DNA from 3 places in the uncultured Parvibaculum sp. genome. Region 1 is predicted to be linked to each of the others. Evidence: predicted binding sites of a transcription regulator. Region 1 holds the regulator's gene; each other region holds the start of a gene.
The links. Region 1 encodes PhoB, which activates phosphate uptake and scavenging genes when phosphate is short. Its sites were predicted from a motif close to TGTCATNNANCTGTCAT; they were not measured.
Positions count from the first base shown of each region.

Region 2: a site for PhoB is predicted at 4,885-4,901, ahead of AAC071_RS12390 (PhoX family phosphatase). Genes of this name have one in related genera too.
Region 3: a site for PhoB is predicted at 4,711-4,727, ahead of AAC071_RS05930 (GNAT family N-acyltransferase). Genes of this name have one in related genera too.

Region 1 covers NZ_CAXBIB010000006.1:173,892-180,567, forward strand. The annotation lists gene AAC071_RS07095 (MliC family protein) at 1-330, opposite strand, end outside; gene AAC071_RS07100 (ABC transporter permease) at 342-1,151, opposite strand; gene AAC071_RS07105 (GcrA family cell cycle regulator) at 1,384-1,902, shown strand; gene phoB (phosphate regulon transcriptional regulator PhoB) at 1,993-2,688, opposite strand; gene phoU (phosphate signaling complex protein PhoU) at 2,784-3,500, opposite strand; gene pstB (phosphate ABC transporter ATP-binding protein PstB) at 3,521-4,339, opposite strand; gene pstA (phosphate ABC transporter permease PstA) at 4,384-5,670, opposite strand; gene pstC (phosphate ABC transporter permease subunit PstC) at 5,663-6,676, opposite strand, start outside.
Region 2 covers NZ_CAXBIB010000015.1:7,616-14,291, forward strand. The annotation lists gene AAC071_RS12370 (hypothetical protein) at 1-708, opposite strand, end outside; gene AAC071_RS12375 (hypothetical protein) at 922-1,311, shown strand; gene AAC071_RS12380 (hypothetical protein) at 1,330-1,644, shown strand; gene AAC071_RS12385 (hypothetical protein) at 1,641-2,711, opposite strand; gene AAC071_RS12390 (PhoX family phosphatase) at 2,822-4,837, opposite strand; gene AAC071_RS12395 (gamma carbonic anhydrase family protein) at 4,994-5,524, shown strand; gene AAC071_RS12400 (DUF192 domain-containing protein) at 5,524-6,027, shown strand; gene AAC071_RS12405 (enoyl-CoA hydratase-related protein) at 6,047-6,676, shown strand, end outside.
Region 3 covers NZ_CAXBIB010000005.1:128,281-134,956, forward strand. The annotation lists gene AAC071_RS05910 (hypothetical protein) at 1-88, opposite strand, end outside; partial or broken gene AAC071_RS05915 (ATP-binding protein) at 183-815, shown strand; gene AAC071_RS05920 (response regulator) at 933-3,143, shown strand; gene AAC071_RS05925 (MFS transporter) at 3,203-4,630, shown strand; gene AAC071_RS05930 (GNAT family N-acyltransferase) at 4,829-5,734, shown strand; gene AAC071_RS05935 (NADP-dependent malic enzyme) at 5,844-6,676, opposite strand, start outside.

The DNA of each region.
Region 1 (6,676 bases):
GCGATAGAGAAACCCTGTCTCGCCATTGCCATGCCAGACAAGCGCCAGATCCGGATCGAGAGCGCGGTATTTGACGCCAGAGGCCGCAGGCTCGACCTGCATCTGGATTTCCTCGCCGTCGAGAAAGAGCAGAACCAGCACTTCCCCGGTTTCGAGCGTCAGTTCGGCCAGTTGCAGCTCTACGCCGCCGGCGCAGCGATAGGCAAGGAGCGGACTGCTGACATCCATTTCCGCTTCGGCCGTCTCATCGGCCGTTTCCTGCGCTACAGCCATGCCTGCCGACTGCGGCAGTGCGGCGGCAAGCAGGCATGCAAGCAGGCGGGCGGACATGTCGGTTCTCCTCAAGCCTTGAGGCGGTAGCCGGTGCGGAAGAGCATATGACAAAGACACCAGAGCACAAGATTGACGCCGATCACCAGCGCAATGCCGATTTCGAGCGAACCGTCTGCGTGGCCGGTCACGCCATAGCGGAAACCGTCGATCAGGTAGAAGACCGGATTCCAGAGCGTGACGCTGTGTGCAAAATCGGGAAGCTGGGTCACCGAATAGAAGGTTCCCGACAGAAATGTCAGCGGCAGCAGCACGAAATTGGTCACGGCCTGCAAATGGTCGAACTTCTCCGACCAGACGCCGCCCAGAATGCCGAACAGCGATAGCATCAGCGAGGCGCCGGCGGCGAAGAAGAGCAGTGCCCAGACATGAGCCAGACCAAGATCGACAAAGGGCAACATGGCAAGCGCGGTCGCGCCGCCGCAGACCAGGCCGCGCGTCACGCCGGCCAGTGCGATGCCGATATTCAGCTCCATCGGCGAGAGGGGCGGCATCAGAACATCGACGATGTTGCCCTGGATCTTCGAGATCAACAGCGAGGAAGAGGTGTTGGCGAAAGCGTTCTGGATCATGGTCATCATGATCAGGCCGGGCGCCAGGAATTCGACAAACGGCACGCCGTGAATGTCGGGGCGGAACTTGCCGATGGCGAGCGCGAAGATCGCCAGATAGAGCAGCGTCGTGATGACCGGTGCGGCGATGGTCTGGGTCATCACCTTCCAGAAACGGCGCACTTCCTTCAGATAGAGGGTCCACATGCCGAGCCAGTTGACCGCACCGAAGCGGCGGGCGCCCTCGGCGGGCCAGGGAGTGGGGGTCATCGGGCGCTCCTGTGATCGGCAAGCATCGGCGAGACTTAAGGGACGGTGTGGCCGCAGACAAGCCACGAGGATGGTTCTTTTCTGTGGATAAGGCCACTGGCACCGACACGCCCGGTTGCGGCAATTGGGCTTTATATTGTATATTTTTGCTTAACGCCTACGAAATCTAGTGGGGTCGGATTTCAGCGGCAGGCGTCCAATCGGGCCGAGAGGGGGCCCCAAGGGGAAGAGCATCATGTGGACCGACGAACGCGTGGAACTGCTGAAGAAGCTCTGGGCCGACGGCCTGAGTGCCAGCCAGGTCGCCAAGCAGCTTGGCGGCGTCACCCGTAACGCCGTTATCGGCAAGGTGCACCGTCTCGGCCTGTCGGGCCGGGCGACACCGAGCCGCCCGGCGCGCACGCGCAGCACGGGCCCGCGAACGCTCGTCCGAGGCCGTCCCGACCCGCTGACCGGCGAAGCGCGCAATGAAGAGCACGCCGCCCGCGAGACGGCAGAAGCGCGCAGCGAGACGGTCCAGGAAGAACGGATGCTCGAACCGAGTCAGCGCGCCACCGTACTGACGCTGACCGAGCACACCTGCAAATGGCCGATCGGCGATCCCGGCCGGCCGGGCTTTCATTTCTGCGGCCGTGGCGCCGACAATGCCTCGCCCTATTGCACCGAACATGCGCGGATGGCCTATCAGCCCGCGCAGGCACGGCGCAATCGCGAGCGTCAGCGCAGCAAGGACCATCGACTGGTCAGCTGAACCAGGGCCTTTCGGGGCGTCGAGGGGAAAGGAAAACCGGCATCCGCTTTCGCGGTTGCCGGTTTTTCATTGCTGTAAGGACCGAACCCGTCAGGCCTGGAACTGTTCGTCCAGCGAATAGCCGGCCGAGCGAACGGTGCGGATCGGATCCTTCTCGCCCTTGTCGTTGAGCGCCCGGCGCAGCCGGCCGACATGAACGTCAACCGTGCGAGCCTCGACATAGACGTCCGATCCCCAGACCGCATCGAGCAACTGTTCGCGACTGAAGACCCGGCCGGGATGCTGGATCAGGTGATCGAGCAGACGATATTCGGTCGGCCCCAGACGCACTTCGCGTTCGCCGCGGCGCACCCGGTGGGCAGCGCGGTCGACGACGATGTCGCCGAAGGTGATCATGTCTTCCGTCAACGCCGGACGAATGCGGCGCATGACAGCACGGACACGCGCCAGCAGCTCGGTCATCGAAAAAGGCTTGGTCAGATAATCGTCGGCGCCGGTGTCGAGGCCGCGGATACGGTCCCCCTCCTCGCCGCGCGCCGTGATCATGATGATCGGCAGGTTGCGGGTTTCATCCCGCGCCCGCAGGCGACGGCAGATTTCGATGCCCGAAAGGCTGGGCAGCATCCAGTCGAGCAGCACGAGATCAGGCGTCGTCTCCTTGATCATCAGCACCGCTTCCTCGCCGTCGGATGCGGTGATGACCTTGTAGCCTTCCTTGTCGAGATTGTACTGAAGCAGCGTCAGCAGCGCTTCCTCATCCTCGACGATCATCACAGTCGGTTTCATGCGTCTCTCGAACTGATTCCGGTCGTTCCCGACGAAATCCTGAGCCTCTTCGCCGGTATGGGCAAGCATCATGGACATGATTCCTCCAGATTTCCTCAGTTTTCCGCCTCGATGGCAGTCATGCTGGTTGTATCGCCCTTGGGACGTTCGTCCTGCACCCATTCACCTGTCACCAGATAACCGACCGTTTCGGCGATGTTGGTGGCATGATCGCCAATGCGCTCGATGTTCTTGGCAATGAACAGCAGATGCGTCGAGACGCCGATGGTGCGCGGGTCTTCCATCATGTAGGTCAGCAATTCGCGGAAGACCGAATTGTACATGGCGTCGATTTCCTCGTCCTCGCGCCAAACCTCCATGGCTGCGGCCGCCTCGCGATTGGCATAGGCATCGAGCACCTGCTTCAGCTGCCGCTGGGCCAGACGTCCCATCCGGGCGATGCCCTGGATCAGCTTGGCGGCGCCTTCGAAGTCGTTCTGCAGAACAAGGGCGCGCTTGGCGATGTTCTTGGCCAGATCGCCGATACGCTCGAGATCGATCGAGATCTTGATCGCCGCGATAGCCTCGCGCAGATCGGCCGCCATCGGCTGACGCAGCGCAATCATGCGGACCGCATGCGATTCGATTTCGGCCTCCAGCACATCGATCCGCTGATCCTCGCGGATGGTGCGCTCGGCAAGCTGCGCATCGCGCCGCACAACCGCTTCGATGGCCGCCGAAAGCTGCGCTTCGGTGAGGCCGCCCATCTGGGCAATGCTGGTTGCCAGGGTGTCGAGTTCTTCCTGGAACGATTTTACGATGTGCTGGGTCACGTCCGTCACTCCTGTTGGCTCTAGCCGAAGCGGCCCGTGATGTAGTCCTGGGTGCGCTGGTCGGACGGATTGGTGAACATACGTTCGGTCTCGCCTTCCTCGACAAGATTGCCGAGATGAAAGAATGCCGCGCGCTGGGAAACGCGAGCGGCCTGCTGCATCGAATGCGTCACGATGACGATGGTGTAGCGCTCGCGCAGTTCGTCGATCAGTTCCTCGACCTTCGCGGTCGCGATCGGGTCGAGTGCCGAGCAGGGCTCGTCCATCAGGATGATTTCGGGGTTGACCGCGATGGCGCGCGCAATGCAGAGGCGCTGCTGCTGGCCGCCCGACAGGCCGATGCCTGGCTCCTTCAACCGGTCCTTCACTTCATTCCAGAGACCGGCACGGCGCAGGCTCTTTTCAACGATGGCGTCCATCTCGGAACCGGCCTTGGCCTTGCCGTGAATGCGCGGACCGTATGCAATGTTGTCGTAGATCGACTTCGGAAACGGATTGGGTTTCTGGAAAACCATGCCGACACGCGCGCGCAGCAGAACGGGGTCGATCTTCGGGTCGTAGATGTTGACGCCATCGACTTCGATACGCCCCTTGACGCTGCATATGTCGATCGTGTCGTTCATGCGGTTAATGCAGCGCAGGAAGGTCGACTTGCCGCAGCCCGACGGACCGATAAAGGCCATGACCTGCCGCGCCGGAATGTCGATCGTCACATCGATCAGCGCCTGCTTGTCGCCATAGTAGACCGAAACGTCCCTGGCAGCGACCTTCACTTCGTGTCCTGCCGTCCGCGGGGCGGTGTCCGCAAGAACGTCGGCTTTCTCAACCGTCTTCGCCATGGTCATTCCTGATGCTTCAGTGGTTGCCATTGCTGTCATGTCCGTCACCACTTTCTTTCAAACCGCTTGCGCATGTAAATCGCAATTGCATTCATTGTAACGAGAAAGCCGAGCAACACGACAATCGCGGCCGAGGTGCGCGAGGTAAAGCCGCGCTCCGGGCTATCGGCCCAGATGTAGATCTGGGTCGGCAGCGCCGTCGAAGGATTGAACATGCTGTCCGGCGCGGCGGTGATAAAGGCGTTCATGCCGATCAGCAGCAGCGGCGCCGTTTCGCCCAGAGCCTGCGCCAGACCGATAATCGTGCCTGTAAGAATACCCGGCATGGCCAACGGCAGGACGTGATGCCCTACTGTCTGCATTTTCGAGGCGCCGACGCCGATGGCGGCTTCTCGGATCGACGGCGGGACAGCCTTCAACGCTGCGCGGGTCGCAATGATGATGGTGGGCAGTGTCATCAGCGACAGAACCAGACCGCCGACGATCGGCGCCGAACGCGGCATACCGAAGAAATTGAGGAAGACGGCGAGGCCGAGAAGACCGAACACGATCGACGGCACGGCTGCCAGGTTGTTGATGTTGACCTCGATCAGATCGGTCAACCGGTTCTTCGGCGCGAACTCCTCGAGATAGACGGCGGCGGCGATACCAACCGGGAAGCTGATCAGAAAGCAGATCAGCAAGGCGAAGAAGGAGCCAACCAGCGCGCCTTTGAGACCAGCAAGTTCCGGGAAACGGCTGTCGGCATTGAAGATCATGCCGGAATTGAGCGGTGTCGTGAGTCGGTCCTGTTCGACGAGGCGGTCGTACCAGGAAATCTGCTCGTCGCTGACGCGGCGCTGTTCGCGGGGCGTATTGCGATCGATCAGCCCCTTGTGCAACTGGTCGCCTATATCGGCAAGCGGAAAGGTGAAAGGAACGGTCTGTCCGATCAGCGACGGATCGGCAACAACCATGTCGCGCAACCTGTACTGGCCGCCATTGCTGAAGAGCTGGCGCAGCTCGCGCAGCTCGCGCGGCGTGTCGACATCGGGGAATATCTTCGCCATCGCGTCCGTCAGGATCATCTGGTAGCTGGCGCCACGCGGATCGGACGTGTCGATCCGATCGGCGGGCAGATCGACATCGAGAGTCACCATGGTCTGCGTCGCGGCGGGCAGCGCCGTACCGACAATCGTCGTCAACAGGATGCCCAACATGCCAAGTGCGAACAGGATCGCCGCGACACCGTAGGCGCGCAGGCGGCGGTCGGCCGCGTGACGACGCTTCAGGCCGGCGTCCGGTTCATGCCAGGGGCGTGCCTTCGCGCCAGATAAGGTCGTGTCACTCATAGCGTTCCCGATAGCGCTTGACGACCTGGAGCGCGATGACATTGAGCGCCAGGGTCGAGAGGAAAAGAACGAGGCCGAGACCGAATGCGGCAAGCGTCTTGGGGCTGTCGAACTCGGTATCACCGATCAGCAGCGTGACGATCTGCACCGTGACGGTGGTAACGCCCTCGAGCGGATTGGCGGTGAGCGTGGCCGTCAGACCCGCGGCCATGACGACGATCATCGTCTCGCCGATGGCGCGGCTGACGGCGAGCAGTACGCCGCCGACAATGCCAGGCAGCGCGGCGGGCAGCAGCACCTGGCGAACGGTCTCCGCCTTCGTTGCGCCGAGCGCATAGGCCCCGTCGCGCATCGATTGCGGCACCGCCGAAATCGCGTCGTCCGAGAAGGAGGAAATGAACGGGATCAACATGATCCCCATAACGGAGCCGGCGGCCAGCGCGCTGTTGGAAGCGACCGAGAGCCCCATGCTCACACCCAGATCGCGGATAAACGGCGCGACGGTCAGAATTGCAAAGAAGCCGTAGACGATGGTCGGAATGCCGGCAAGGATTTCGAGCAGCGGCTTCACAACGGAACGAACGCTCTCATTGGCGTATTCGACCAGGTAGATCGCCGAGAGGAGGCCAACCGGCAGCGCGACGAACATCGCGATGGCGCTGATAAAGATCGTGCCCCAGAAGACCGGAACCGCGCCGAATGCGCCTTCAGCAGCCACCTGATCGGCGCGCATTGCCGTTTGCGGACTCCACTCCATGCCGAACAGGAACGAGAGAACCGGCACGCGGCTGAAGAAGGCAAGGCTCTCGATCACCAGCGAGAGAATGATGCCGAGCGTCGTCAGGATCGCTATGATGGAACAGACGATCAGCCCCCAGCGAAGAATGCCGTCGACATTGTTGCGGGCGCGGAATTCGGGGCTGATGCGGGCGCGAGCAAACGAAAGGCCCGCCGTCGCGACCACGAGCGCACAAACGAACATGGCGAGCGACGCCGTTTCGCGTAG
Region 2 (6,676 bases), on a different contig from region 1:
GACCAGTTTCATCACCGCACGGTCGATTTCGTTCCAGTCGTCGAGACGGCTGCGCTTGTAACGATAGCTCAGTTCGAGGCGGGACCCGAGCAGAAGCGAGCGTGTGCAATTCGGACTGTCGACAAGCCTACCCGGACGATCGCAGAGCAGCAGCACCATGCGCTCTTCATCGTCCTTTCCGACCAGCAGGTCCTGATTGGCATAGCCCGAATCGTCGCGGAAGGTGAAGCGCTGCAGGCCGGCACGATCCTGTTCCGGCTCGGGCGCGGCCAGATATTTCGAATAGATATCCCGCAGGCGTCGCGCCGAGCTGAGCGGCGTCGCGGTTTCGGCCAGCGTGAAATAGATCACGCTGGAACCAGCCGAATTGTCGATGAAGCGTTCCTGCAGGCTCGCATCGTAAGGTGTCAAATCTGGGAGCAGGGCATGCATGTCGACATTGGTGCGCCGGCCGCCGCCGCGCTGGCTCGGATATCGCGTGTAATGTTCCGGGATCAGGAAGCGCCGGTCGGCGATGAAGGTTTCGATCTTGCGGTCGGCGGCGCTGGCGCGCGGGTCGAGGCCCAGCAGTTCGCTCGGCGTCGGGCCGAAATAATAGTAGAGAAATGCGCCTGAAAAGGTCAGTACGCCGATCAGAACCAGACCCGGAATAATCCAGGCCGGGCGCTCGCGGACATATTCATCGTCCGATTGACTGTCGCGCGCCACTGTCATCCCCCGTTGTCGTTTTCCAGCCGGGCGTCCAATGCTGTGCCGCGCTGGCACAGCGGCGGCGCAATCCGGTACGTCCGGCGGCGAGCCGCCATCCGGAGACCCTCTCCGGCAGTGCATCTTCTTCTTATAACCCACTGAAATTAAAAGATCATTTCAAAATCTTGCCTGGTTGCCCGGCGCTGGTATGGCGCTTGCGGACAGAGCGGCATGATGCAGTTCATTTTCAAATCGCTGATCGTTCTGGGCGCCTTCCTGTTCTTCGGGGGCTACCTGCCCCTGCCGGGCGACGATCGTTCGCTGGCGGTACCGAGCCTTGTCTGCGACTCCGATCTCGGCGTCTGCCGGCTCGGCGGGGCCGAATTCGAACTCGGCGCGCGCTCGCCGCTGCTGACCGAGATCGCGCTCCGGGCACGCGGCAATCCGGCGGCCGATCTGAAGGCGGCGCTGACCGAGCCGCGCCTTGTCAATCTACTCGACCAGCAGGTCGTTCCGGACACTGTCGTGGTCATGGCGCAGGCGCGCCTGGCGGCCATGGCATCTCATTTCATTGACGGTATCGAAACCGGCCGCGCGGTGCGCGGTCCGCTCGAACGATAACAGGGGTTGGCGGGGCACATGTCGGCATTCGGGGCATTCTTCTTTTCGATCGCGACCGGGTTCGTCGCGGCCGGACTTACCAGCAGCTTCTATCGGCTGATCACCAACAAACCGCCGAGCTTCCAGCTGACATCGGAGCCGATGGTGCTTCAGGTCGCCGGGCTGGTGACGCTGATCTTTGCCGGACCGACGGTCATCCTGCGCAATGCGCTGCGCGCCCAGGTCTTCGAAAACCGCCCGCCGCACTGGATGCTGTTGTCGAGTTGCATCGCCGTGATGTGGAGTTTTCTCTCCGGCGTTTTCCTGCTGGGCATTTTCCTGTCGGCCGGTTAGGTCGGCTCCTTGCGCGGGGGCGGGCGCCGCATGGCGCGCCGGCCCAGCGATCCCAACAGCAGCGCCCCAAGACCCGCCACGATGGCCCAGACCCATTGCAGGGCCAGCAGCAGCAGGTTCCAGGCCGTCTTGAAGGCTCGCAGGCTCGTCTTTCCGGTCAGTTCGATCACGCCGCGTGTCTTCGTGCCGAGCGTTTCGCCCATGCGCCCGACACGGGCCAGATCGCCGGTGCTGTCGACATGCCGCATCAAGCGCACCGCTTCGGCCGGACCGACGGCGCGTTCAAGTGCGGCCATGTCGGTGAGAATTGGCGTGACGCGCGCCAGCGACACACTGTCGGCATATTCGACGATCGCACGGCGCGTCGCGGCACTGTCGCCGAGATCGGTGGTGCGCAGCAGCCCACGCAGCTTTTCGAAATTGACAGCTTCCTGCAGCGCGTTCGAAACGTCGCGCGCAAAGCGGGCCGTAATGGTGCCTGCCTTTTCGGCGACCTTCAGCAGCGAGACGCCGACCTTTACCGGCAATCCGCCGCCGCCCGTTGCAACGGTCGCCGTGGTGGCGGCAAGACCGACGACGGAAAGGCCCAGAATCAGCTTCGAATAATCTTCGCCGCGCGCCAGCTTCGATCCTTCCGCGCCGATGTCGCGCACATCGCCGACCACCGTCAGATCGGAGGCGATGGCGCCCATGAAGCCAGCGGTGTCGCTGCCGTAGCCTGTCACGAATCCTTCGAGGAAACTGCCGGCGCCACGCGCCGCGCGTCGGGCCGGCGCGTCCTCGCCAAGCAGGCGCGCCCGGGTCGACGCTTCGAGTTCGACATTCATGTAGTCCGCGATCTCGGCATACATGACCGCGTCGTCATAGAGTTTGGCATCGAGCGCTTCGTCGACGCGGCGGCTCAGATCGGCCCCGTCGGTGACGCTTGCCAGTTCGGCCTTGATGAAGGGCTCGGGGTCGATGGCATCTTCCGGGATATAATCATCGAGCAGCCCGTGCTGATAGGTCAGCATGAAGACGACCGGCAGGATCAGCAGAAGAACCGCCAGGTTGAACAGAAATCGCATGCCGATACGCCCTCACTGCACTCGGTGTCCGCACGGTCGTGCGCTCGCCGATATCGCCGCAAGGCGAGCTTGGGCCATCATCCCGGCGGGTGCAACCCGCCGCGGCGAATTCAGCCGCCGACCGGGCCGTTCCCGTCGGCCGTGATGACCAGAAGCGAGGGTCTTGGCGGGATATTGTCGTCGAAATCGGGCCAGCGCGTGGCCGGATCGGCGAAGCTCGAGCGGCGTTCGAAGCCGGCGAAATTGACGGTTCCGTCTGCGGCGGGGTGCTGCACGGCGAGAAAGAGGGCCGATGCGTCGGGCGTGAACACAGGACCGCAGACTTCGGCGCCGACGGGTGCGCGGAAGATCTGGCGCGCGACGCCGCGCTTGTCGCCGGCGGTCGCGAGCGCATAAAGCCCGTCGGCCGTGCCCGATGCCGTGTGCCAGCCCGAGCCCTGATCGGTGGCAACCCAGAGGCGACCGCGCGCATCGATCGCGACATTGTCCGGACAGGCAAACCAGCCGTCGGCCGACGTTTCCTCGTTCCATGCCGCGCCGATTGCCGGGAAAGCCGGGTCGCCGCATTTGACCAGCAATGTCCAGGTGAAGGTTTCCGAGGCGTGATCGCCGTCATCGGGCGTCAGTTCGACGATCTGGCCCCAGAGATTGCCGGCGCGCGGATTGACGCCGTCAACCTTGTCGGCCGTGCGCTCCCGGGCATTGGTCAGCGCGGCATAGACCTTGCCCGTCACCGGATGCGGTTCGACATCCTCCGGCCGGTCGAGCGGCGTCGCGCCCAGAATGTCGCCGGCGCGGCGCGCCTCGATCACGACATCGGCCTGAGAGGCAAAGCCGTTGCTCGCGTCGAGACCGTTCGTTCCGTGAACCAGCGGCAGCCAGCGCCCGGTGCCGTCGTCGTCGAAGCGGGCGACATGGAGAATGCCTTCATCGAGCAATCCGGCGTTTGCAGCGCGATCCTCGAAATTCACCCTGTCGCGGCTGACGAATTTGTACATGTATTCGAATTGCTGATCGTCGCCCGAATAGACGGCGAGGCGTCCATCCTTCGTCAGGGCGTTCTCGCAACCCTCATGCTTGAAGCGGCCCAGCGCCGTGCGCTTGACCGGCGTCGAAGCCGGATCGAAGGGATCGACCTCGACGATCCAGCCATAGCGATTGGGCTCGCGCGGTTCGGCCGACAGGTTGAAACGCTTGTAGTAGGCGCCCCAGGGATAGGCGCGGCCGGCCGGCAGGCCGATGCGCGCATGGTTTGCCGCTTCGGCCGGATCGTCGGGCGTGCCGATGAAGTAGAAATTGAAATTCTCCTCCGACATCAGCCATGTGCCCCAGGGCGTGATGCCGCCGGCACAATTGTTGACGGTGCCCATCACCGTGCGGCCCTGGGGGTCTTCGGACGTCTGCAGACGCGGATGACCGGCGGCGGGGCCTGAAATGTCCATCGGCGTGGTCAGTGGCGTGATGCGGCGGTTGAAGGCGCTGTCGCGCACGACGTTCCATTTTCCATCCTTGCCGCGGCCGATCTCGACGACGGTGCCGCCATGTGCGGCCATCGAGATTTCGACAATCTCCCTGGTGAAAAGTTCGAGCGGGTTCTGTCCCGGCGCCGGCACCATACCCGGATGCATCAGATCGTCATTGGTGTATTCGTGCTGGATGCAGAGCAGGCCGCGATCGCTGGCACCCGATCCCCAGGGCAGGGGCACGAAACCGATATAGTCGTTGTTGTAGCCGAATTGCTGCAACTGCCGTTCGGCACTCTGGTTCAGCGGATCGAATTCCGGTGCGCCGGGCAACACCGGGTCGCCCCAGCGCAGCAGGATGTCGGCGGTATGACCGCCCGCCACATGATGCGTTTCATCGACGCCGTGCGGCACTTCCTCGAAGCCGAAGATGTCGTCGGGCGCGAAATCGGGTTGAGCATCGCTGCAGGCCGCCAGCGGCAGCGTGCTGGCCGACGCGAGCAGCGCAGCCTTGCCGATCCCCTTCAGCACGTCGCGGCGCGCGAGGCGGCGCTTCCAGATTTCGTCAAGCGTCGGCGCCATGGCGCGTGCCACCGGCCGGTTTTCGGCCGCGTCCATCGCTTCGCCGATCCCGGCCGTCTCCCGCTCTTTCCGTTGCGTCATCCGTCCTGTCTCCATCCGGCGCTGCGGACCGACGATAGGGGCGGCCCTTGACGTGCGAATGACACCCCATTTGCCGCGCGCTTCGCAAGTCTCGTTTCCGGGCGCCGGCCGTGGCATAGTCCGGACACTGCAATCGAATGACGGGGAGATCTGTTCATGGCCATCTACGCCATTGGCGAGGCAAAGCCGGTTCTGCCGCCGGAAGGCGAATACTGGATCGCACCCGATGCGCAGGTGATGGGCAATGTGAAGCTGGCCCGGAACGCCAGTGTCTGGTTCGGCGCCGTGCTGCGCGGCGACAACGAGCTCATCAGCATCGGCGAAAATTCCAACGTGCAGGACGGTTCGGTGCTGCATACCGATCCCGGTTCGCCGCTGACCATCGAACGCGACGTGACGATCGGCCATCTGGTGATGCTGCATGGCTGCAGCATCGGCGCCGGCAGTCTGGTCGGCATCGGCAGCATCATCCTCAACAACACACGGATCGGAAAGGGCTGCCTGATCGGCGCCAACACGCTGATCGCCGAGGGCAAGGAGATTCCGGACTATTCGATGGTGCTCGGCGCGCCGGGCAAGGTCATCCGCACGCTCGACAAGGAAACAGCCGAGGCGCTCCGGCTGTCTTCCGATCATTATGTGCAGAACTGGAAGCGCTATGCGGCCGGCCTGAAGCGCCTCGACTGATGCGCGCCGCCGCGCTCCTCGCCGCGCTGCTGACCGGGCTGACGCTTTTCGCCTGTGTGCCGCCGGCGCGCGCCGGAAGCGCCCTCACCATCGAAACGGCGGCAGGGGCGACGCATCGTTTCACGGTCGAGCTTGCCGTCAGCCCTGCGGAAATCCAGCGCGGGCTGATGTTCCGCGAAAGCCTCGCCGACGATGCCGGCATGCTCTTCTTCTATCAGCAATGCCGGCTGGCGCAATTCTGGATGAAGAACACGCTGATCCCGCTCGACATGATCTTCATCGAGGCGGACGGGCGGATCGCCCGGATCACGGCCATGGCCGAACCGCAGTCGCTCGAGATCCGCGCTTCCGGCGTGCCGGTCAATGGCGTGCTCGAGATTGCCGGGGGGCGGGCGGCGGCGCTCGGCATCGCGCCCGGCGATCATGTCCGGCACCCGTTGTTCGGCGCCGACGGAGCGGCTGTTTGCGGCGAGGCGAATGGGCTAAGCTCGGGCCAACCATAATCCGGACAGGGAGAGACCGATGAGCCAGGCCAGACAGGCGCCCGAAGCGGCGGATGAAGTTCTTTACGAGGTTGCCGACCATATCGCGACCATCACGCTCAATGCGCCGGAGCGGATGAACACGATCTCCGGGCTGATGCTGAACCAGCTGACCGAGCGGCTGCTGCAGGCCGATCGCGACCCGGAGGTGCGCTGCGTGATCCTGACCGGCGCCGGCCGGGCCTTCTGCGCCGGCCTCGATCTTCGGCCGCAGGCTTCGGGCAATCTCTCCATCGGCCAGAGCGGCGGCGTCACCTCGACGTCGCTCGATCTCAGCTACACGCCGCCCACCGTGCTGCATGCGATGGAGACGCCGACCGTCTGCGCCGTCAATGGCGGGGCGGCGGGCTACGGCATGGACACCGCGCTGGGTTGCGACATCCGGGTGATGGCCAAGTCGGCCAAGTTCGCCGCCGCCTTCTGCAAGCGGGGGCTGCTGCCGGAATCGGGCGGCACCTGGATCCTGCCGCGGCTGATCGGCTGGTCGAAGGCGGCCGAGCTGATCTTCACTGGCCGCACGCTCTCGGCCGAGCAGAGCGTCGAATGGGGGCTTGCCTCCGAAGTCGTTGCCGATGCCGAGCTGATGCCGCGGGCGCGCGCCCTGGCCGCC
Region 3 (6,676 bases), on a different contig from region 1:
CATTCGCCTCAAGTGACTTAATCAGATCTTCAATCGCAACGGGCTCTTCGACCTCATACTCGAGGCCATGCCAAAGCGTGACTTCCATAAGTCCCCCCAAACGTAATAGGGGAACTTATCTGGCCACGGATTTTCTGGCAACGCGCCCGCAGCCAGCGAATCCTAGTCCCATTTAATACATAATGCCGGAGTTTCCGCGTCAGGTGCTCGACAGTCTGCGCCAGCCGCTGGAATCGGGCGAGGCCGTCGTCGCCCGCGCCAATGCGCATGTGACCTTCCCGGCCCGCTTTCAGCTGGTCGCAGCGATGAACCCCTGCCGCTGCGGCCATGCCGGCGATGCGGCGCGCGCCTGTCCGCGCGTGCCCCGCTGCATGGCCGACTATCAGGCGAAACTCTCGGGTCCGATGCTCGACCGCATCGACATCCATATCGAGGTGCCGCCCGTCGCCCATGTCGATCTGGCGCTGCCGCCGCCCGCCGAAGGCTCGGCCGAGGTTGCCGCCCGCGTCGCTGCCGCCCGCGAAATCCAGGAACAGCGCTTCACCGAACTGGTCGGTCCGCAATCCATGCTGCTGAACGCCCATGTCGAGGGCGAACGGCTCGACCGCATCGCAACGCCGGACGATCCGGGCAAGCGCCTGCTGGTCGAGGCGTCGGAGCGCATGGGCCTGACCGCGCGCGGCTATCACCGCGTCCTGCGCGTCGCCCGCACGCTGGCCGATCTCGAAGGCGAGGAGGGCGTCCGGCGCATCCATGTCGCCGAGGCGCTTGCCTATCGCGAGACGGTTGCGGGACGGCTCGGCGCTGCGGCATGATGCGGGCCTCTTTACCTTTCGCTAACCATAAGCCTTAGCGCTTTCTCAAGTGAGGGGCAGGCAAAGTCGGATCTTGTCGACATGTCCGGCCGTATGGCCGGCAGCCGCGGAACCCGCATGCCCGTTTTTGCCTTCGACCAGATGCCCCTCTTTCTGCTCGGGCTTGCCGCCGTCCTGTTTCTGGGCGTCGAGGCCTGGCGCCGTGCCTCGGCGCGCGCCGCCGCGCATCTCGTCGAAATCGAGATACTGCAGGCGCGCATCGAGACGCTGCGCGACGAGAAATGGGAAATCGCCGAACGCGAAACGCGACTGGCCGATCTCCTGCGCGCGCAAGGCGACGTCATCATCCGCAAGGATCTGCAGGCCCGCCTGACCTGGGTCAACGATGTCTTCTGCGACACTTTCGGCAAGACCCGCGCGGAAGTGATCGGCCGTCCATTCCTGCCGGAAGTCCCCGAAGGCGATGCGCCCCGCATGCTGGCGAGTTTCGCCGGCCTTGCGACGCCGCCCTGGCGCATTCGTTTCGACGAGCGCGTCGTCACGACGCGCGGCCCCCGCTGGATCGCCTGGGAAGAATTCGCCATTCGCGACGATGATGGCAAGCTGATCGAGATCCAGTCGGTGGGCCGCGACGTCACCGACCGCAAGCAGGCCGAGGAAAGGCTGGCCGAGGCACTGCAGCAGGCGGAAGCGGCCAACCGGGCCAAGAGCCTCTTCCTCGCCACGATGAGCCATGAAATCCGTACGCCGATGAACGGCGTCATCGGCATGACGCAGCTGCTTCTCGACACCAGCCTGTCGCCGTCGCAGCGCTCCTATGCCGAAGCGGTGCGCGCCTCCGGCGAGGCGCTGCTCAACATCATCAACGACATTCTCGACTATTCGAAGATCGAGGCGGGCAAGGTCACGCTCGACGAGGCCCCCTTCGATCCGCGCCATGTGCTCGAAAGCGTGGCCGAGCTGCTGGCGCCGCGCGCCATCGACAAGGGCCTCGAGATCGTCACCGACATCGCGGTCGCCGTGCCGCGCCGTCTCATCGGCGATGAGGCGCGTATCCGCCAGATCCTGATCAATCTGCTCGGCAATGCGATCAAGTTCACCGGTGCGGGCGGCGTCGCGCTGCGGCTGTCGCGCGTCGATCCGCATGTCGGCGACCAGGCCGCGTTGCGGCTCGAGATCGAGGACACCGGCATCGGCATGGATCAGGCGAGCCTTGAGCGCATCTTCGACGATTTCGCCCAGGCCGATCAGACGCATGCGCGGCAATATGAAGGCACGGGTCTCGGTCTCGCCATCACGCGCCGCCTGGTACTCGCCATGGGCGGCCGCATCGAGGTCGAGAGCACGCGCGGACGGGGTTCGATCTTCCGCGTCCACCTGCCGCTGCGCATTGCCGAAGCCGCACCGGGCGTGGCGACGCTGTCGGCACTCGAGGGTTTGCGGGTGCTGATCCTCAACGATCGCCCGCTGCTGCCATCGGCACTGGCCCGTGCGGCGGCCGCCGCCGGCGCCGAAACGCAACTTGTCGCCGACCGGGCAGCGCTGCTCGAAGCGCTCGGCGCGGCGCCCGCCGATGTCTTCATCTGTCCGTCCGACGGACCGGCCGGCGACGGCGCATCGCTTGCCGGCGAGGCGCGCCGCCTGCAGCCCGGCATCGGCACGCTGGTCCTGCTGCGCCCGCAGGATCGCGACCGCCTCGATCGTCTGACCGGGGGCGCTGACGCACCCTTTGACGGCTATCTGGTCCGTCCGGTGCGCGCCGCCTCGCTGCTCGATCGTCTGCGCAGTCTGCGGGTGCGCGGCTGGGCCGGCAATGTCGGCGCACCCTATGCACCCGATTTCGCGACCGGGGAAGAAGCGCCGGCCGAACCCGCACCGCGCGAGGCCGCCGTCGCGCCGGCTCTCTCGCTTTGTGTGCTGGTGGCCGAAGACAACGAGATCAATGCGCTGCTGACGCGCACGCTGCTCGAACATACCGGCCACAGCGTGCGGCTGGCCCGCAACGGCGTCGAAGCCGTGGCCGCGCTCGAGGCCGATGCAGATGACGAAATCGATCTCGTGCTGATGGATCTCCACATGCCGGGCATGGACGGCTTCGAGGCAACGGCGCGCATCCGCGCCTTTGACAGCCATCATGCAAGCCTGCCCGTCATCGCCCTGACGGCCAATGCCATGGCCGAGGACCGCCAGGCCTGTCTCGACGCGGCGATGGACGATTACCTGTCGAAGCCCGTTGCCGCCGATGCGCTCAACAAGGCCCTGGCCGCCTGGGCCGGCCGTCGCTCGGTGCACGGAACGCGTGCTGGCGAAAAGACGAATCTTGCCTAAAGTGAAGCGCGTTTGCGCCGGATGAGCCGGCGCCGCGGCAACCGGGCGGGAGCGGAGCGATGGCGCTGGCGGGCAGGGGCGATGGCCGGATGAGCTTCGCCGAATTGTGGAAGGTCTATGCCGAGCCGCGCATCCTGATCATGCTGCTGCTGGGCTTCTCGGCCGGCCTGCCCTATCTGCTGGTCTTTTCGACGCTGTCGGCCTGGCTGCGCGAGGTCGGCATCACCCGCACCGAAATCGGCCTGCTGAGCTATGTCGGCCTTGCCTACACGATCAAGTTTCTCTGGGCGCCGCTGCTCGACCGCATTCGTCTGCCCCTGCTCGACCGGCTGCTGGGCAAGCGCCGCGCCTGGATGATCTTCGCGCAGGCCGTGGCCGCCGGCGCGCTGGTTGTCATCTCGATGAGTGATCCGGCAGCCTCTCTGCTCCCGGTCGTCTTCGGTGCGCTGGTGCTTGCCTTCGCCTCGGCGACCCAGGACATTGCGATCGACGCCTGGCGCATCGAGGCGGCATCCGAGGAAAAGCAGGGCGCGATGGCCGCCGTCTATCAGCTCGGCTACCGTTTCGCGCTGATCGGCTCGGGCGCCGGCGCGCTCTACATCGCCGACTTCGTGTCCTGGCAGGCGGCCTATCTCGCAATGGCGGCGCTGATGCTGGTCGGCATCGGCGCGGCGCTGCTGGCGCCGCGGCTGCCCGAGATCGAGGCGCCGATCATCGGCGCCGAAGCGATGGCCGAAATCGTGCATCGCTTCCACATGCGCGGTCCGCTCGAGGGGATCTTTGCCTGGCTGTACCGCGCGGTCGCCGCGCCCTTTGTCGACTTCTTCGGCCGCTATGGCTGGTGGTCGCTGGCGATGCTGGCCCTGATCGGGCTCTACCGGGTGCCCGATTTCGTAATGGGGGTGATGGCCAATCCGCTCTATATCGACATCGGCTTCTCGCTCTCCACCATTGCCACCGTGGTCAAGGTCTATGGCGTCTGGATGACGATCGCCGGCGCCATTGTCGGCGGTCTGGCGGTGGCCCGTTTCGGTATCCTGCGCACCCTGCTGGTCGGCGCACTGGTCGCGACGCTGACCAATCTGGTCTTTGTCTGGCTGGCGATGCGCGGCGCCGATGTCACGGCACTTGCGATCACGATCAGTGCCGAGAATTTTTCCGGCGGTTTCGCCGGCACCTGTCTGATCGCCTACATGTCGAGCCTGGTGAACCACCAGTTCGCGGCAACGCAATATGCGCTGTTCAGTTCCGCCTTCGCGCTGCCGGGCAAGCTTTTGGGCGGCATGTCAGGCGTCATGGTCGACTGGTATGCGCTGCGCCCCGGCATTGCGGAGTTTCTGGTCGGCGCCGCGCCCGGTCTGACGCCCGCCACGGTCGGCTATGTCCCCTTCTTCATCTCGACCGCGCTGATGGGCGTGCCCGCCATTCTGCTGATTTTGCTGGTGATGGCGCACCGGAGAAAAACAGAAGCAAAAACAACGGCGTAGCCCCGACATTTTTGTGTCGCACAAAACCGCGACAAGAAGCCGTCGGCAAATGCGGCTTGCCTTGTGAGCGGCTGTCTATAATGAAAGGATGATGACGTGATCGCAGGACGCCCGGCGCACGGCGGCATGTGGTGTCGTGGCGTCATGCCTGCGGGGGGCCGCGGTGAAGTAGAATATCTGGGTGTGGGGTCCGGAGTGATGCCGACGACAAAAACGGACGAAGGCGGCGGCTCGCCCGGTACGACGGCTGCCCGCTCGGCGGCTGCGGGACTGAGCTACGGCCGCCGCGGCGATCTCGAGGTGCGTCTGGCCCGTTCGCCGCGCGAGATCGATGCGGCCCAGGCCATTCGCTATCGGGTCTTCTACGAGGAAATGTCGGCGATCCCCGATGCCGAGACGCGCGCGCGCCGCCGCGACGCCGACCGCTTCGATGCGATCTGCGACCATCTGCTGGTGCTCGATCACGCGCTGGTCCCGGGCGAAGAGGGGGAGCAGAAGGGCGAGTCCGAAAGCCTGAAGAAGGTCGTCGGTTGCTACCGCCTGTTGCGTCAGGACGTGGCCGAGCGCCATGGCGGTTTCTACACCGCCGGCGAATACGACATTGCGCCGCTGCTGGCGCGCCACGCCGATCTCGATTTTCTGGAGCTCGGCCGCTCCTGCGTGTTGAAGCCCTATCGCACCAGGCCGACCGTCGAGCTGCTCTGGCACGGCATCATGCATTATGTGACGGCGCACAATCTCGATGTGATGTTCGGCTGCGCCAGTTTCGAAGGCACCGATCCGGAAGCGCTGGCCATGCCGCTTTCCTATCTGCATCATTTCCATGCCGCGCCGCCCGACTGGCACGTGCGCGCCCTTCCCGGATGCTACGAGGAAATGAACCTTATTCCGAAAGAAGATGTCGATCCGCGCGAGGCGCTGCGCGCCCTGCCGCCCATGATCAAGGGCTATCTCCGGGCCGGCTGCTACATCGGCGAAGGCGCGGTGGTCGACCGCCAGTTCGGCACCACCGATGTGCTGATCCTCTTTCCGGTCGCGCAGATCTCCGACCGCTATCTGACGAAATTCGGCGCCAAATACGGCACGCCCCGCGGCGGTGCCTGACGCGACCTGGAGCGTTTTCAGCAAAAGTGGCTACCGGTTTTGCGGTTCGAAAACGCGCCAAAACAATGATTTAGAGTCGTTCATCGTTTCTATGAAACGGTGAACGACTCTAGCGGTCGAGATTGTAGGCCGCCAGCGCCGCCATGTTGACGAGATCGGAGACATTCGCCGTCATCGGCACGATCTGCACCGGCTTTTCGAGGCCGACCAGCAGCGGCCCGATCAGCGTCGACCCGCCCAGCACCCTGAGCAGCTTGGTCGAGATCGACGCGGCATGGATCGCCGGCATGATCAGCACATTGGCCGCGTCGCTGAGGCGGCAGAACGGATAGAGCGACATCGTCTCGCGATTGAGCGCGACATCGGCCGCCATCTCGCCGTCATACTCGAAATTGACGTTCCGCGCGTCGAGAATGCGCACCGCGTCGCGCACGGTCGCCGGCCGCTCATGCGTATGCGTGCCGAAGCTCGAATTGGCGAGCATCGCCACGCGCGGCTCGTAGCCGAGACGGCGCGCGACTTCGGCGGCCTGCGTCGCGATGTCGGCCAGCTCGTGCGCCGTCGGCATTTCATGGACATTGGTGTCGGCGACCAGCACCGTGCGGCCGCCCGCCACCACCAGCGTCACGCCGATCGGCTTGCGCCCGTCCACCGCATCGATGACGCGCCGCACATCTTCCAGCGCCACCGAATAGGTGCGCGTGACACCGGTCACCATCGCATCGGCATCGCCCCGCTCCAGCATCAGCGCCGAAAAGATGTTGCGGTCGTTGCTGGTCAGCCGGTGACAGTCGCGATAGAGAAAGCCCTGCCGCTGCAGCTTGTTGTAGAGAAAATCGGCATATTCATCGACTTTCGCCGAGGTCCGCGCATTGCGGATTTCGAGATCGGTCTTCGGGTCGAGGCCCATATTGGCCAGCGTCTGACGGATCTGCTCCTCGC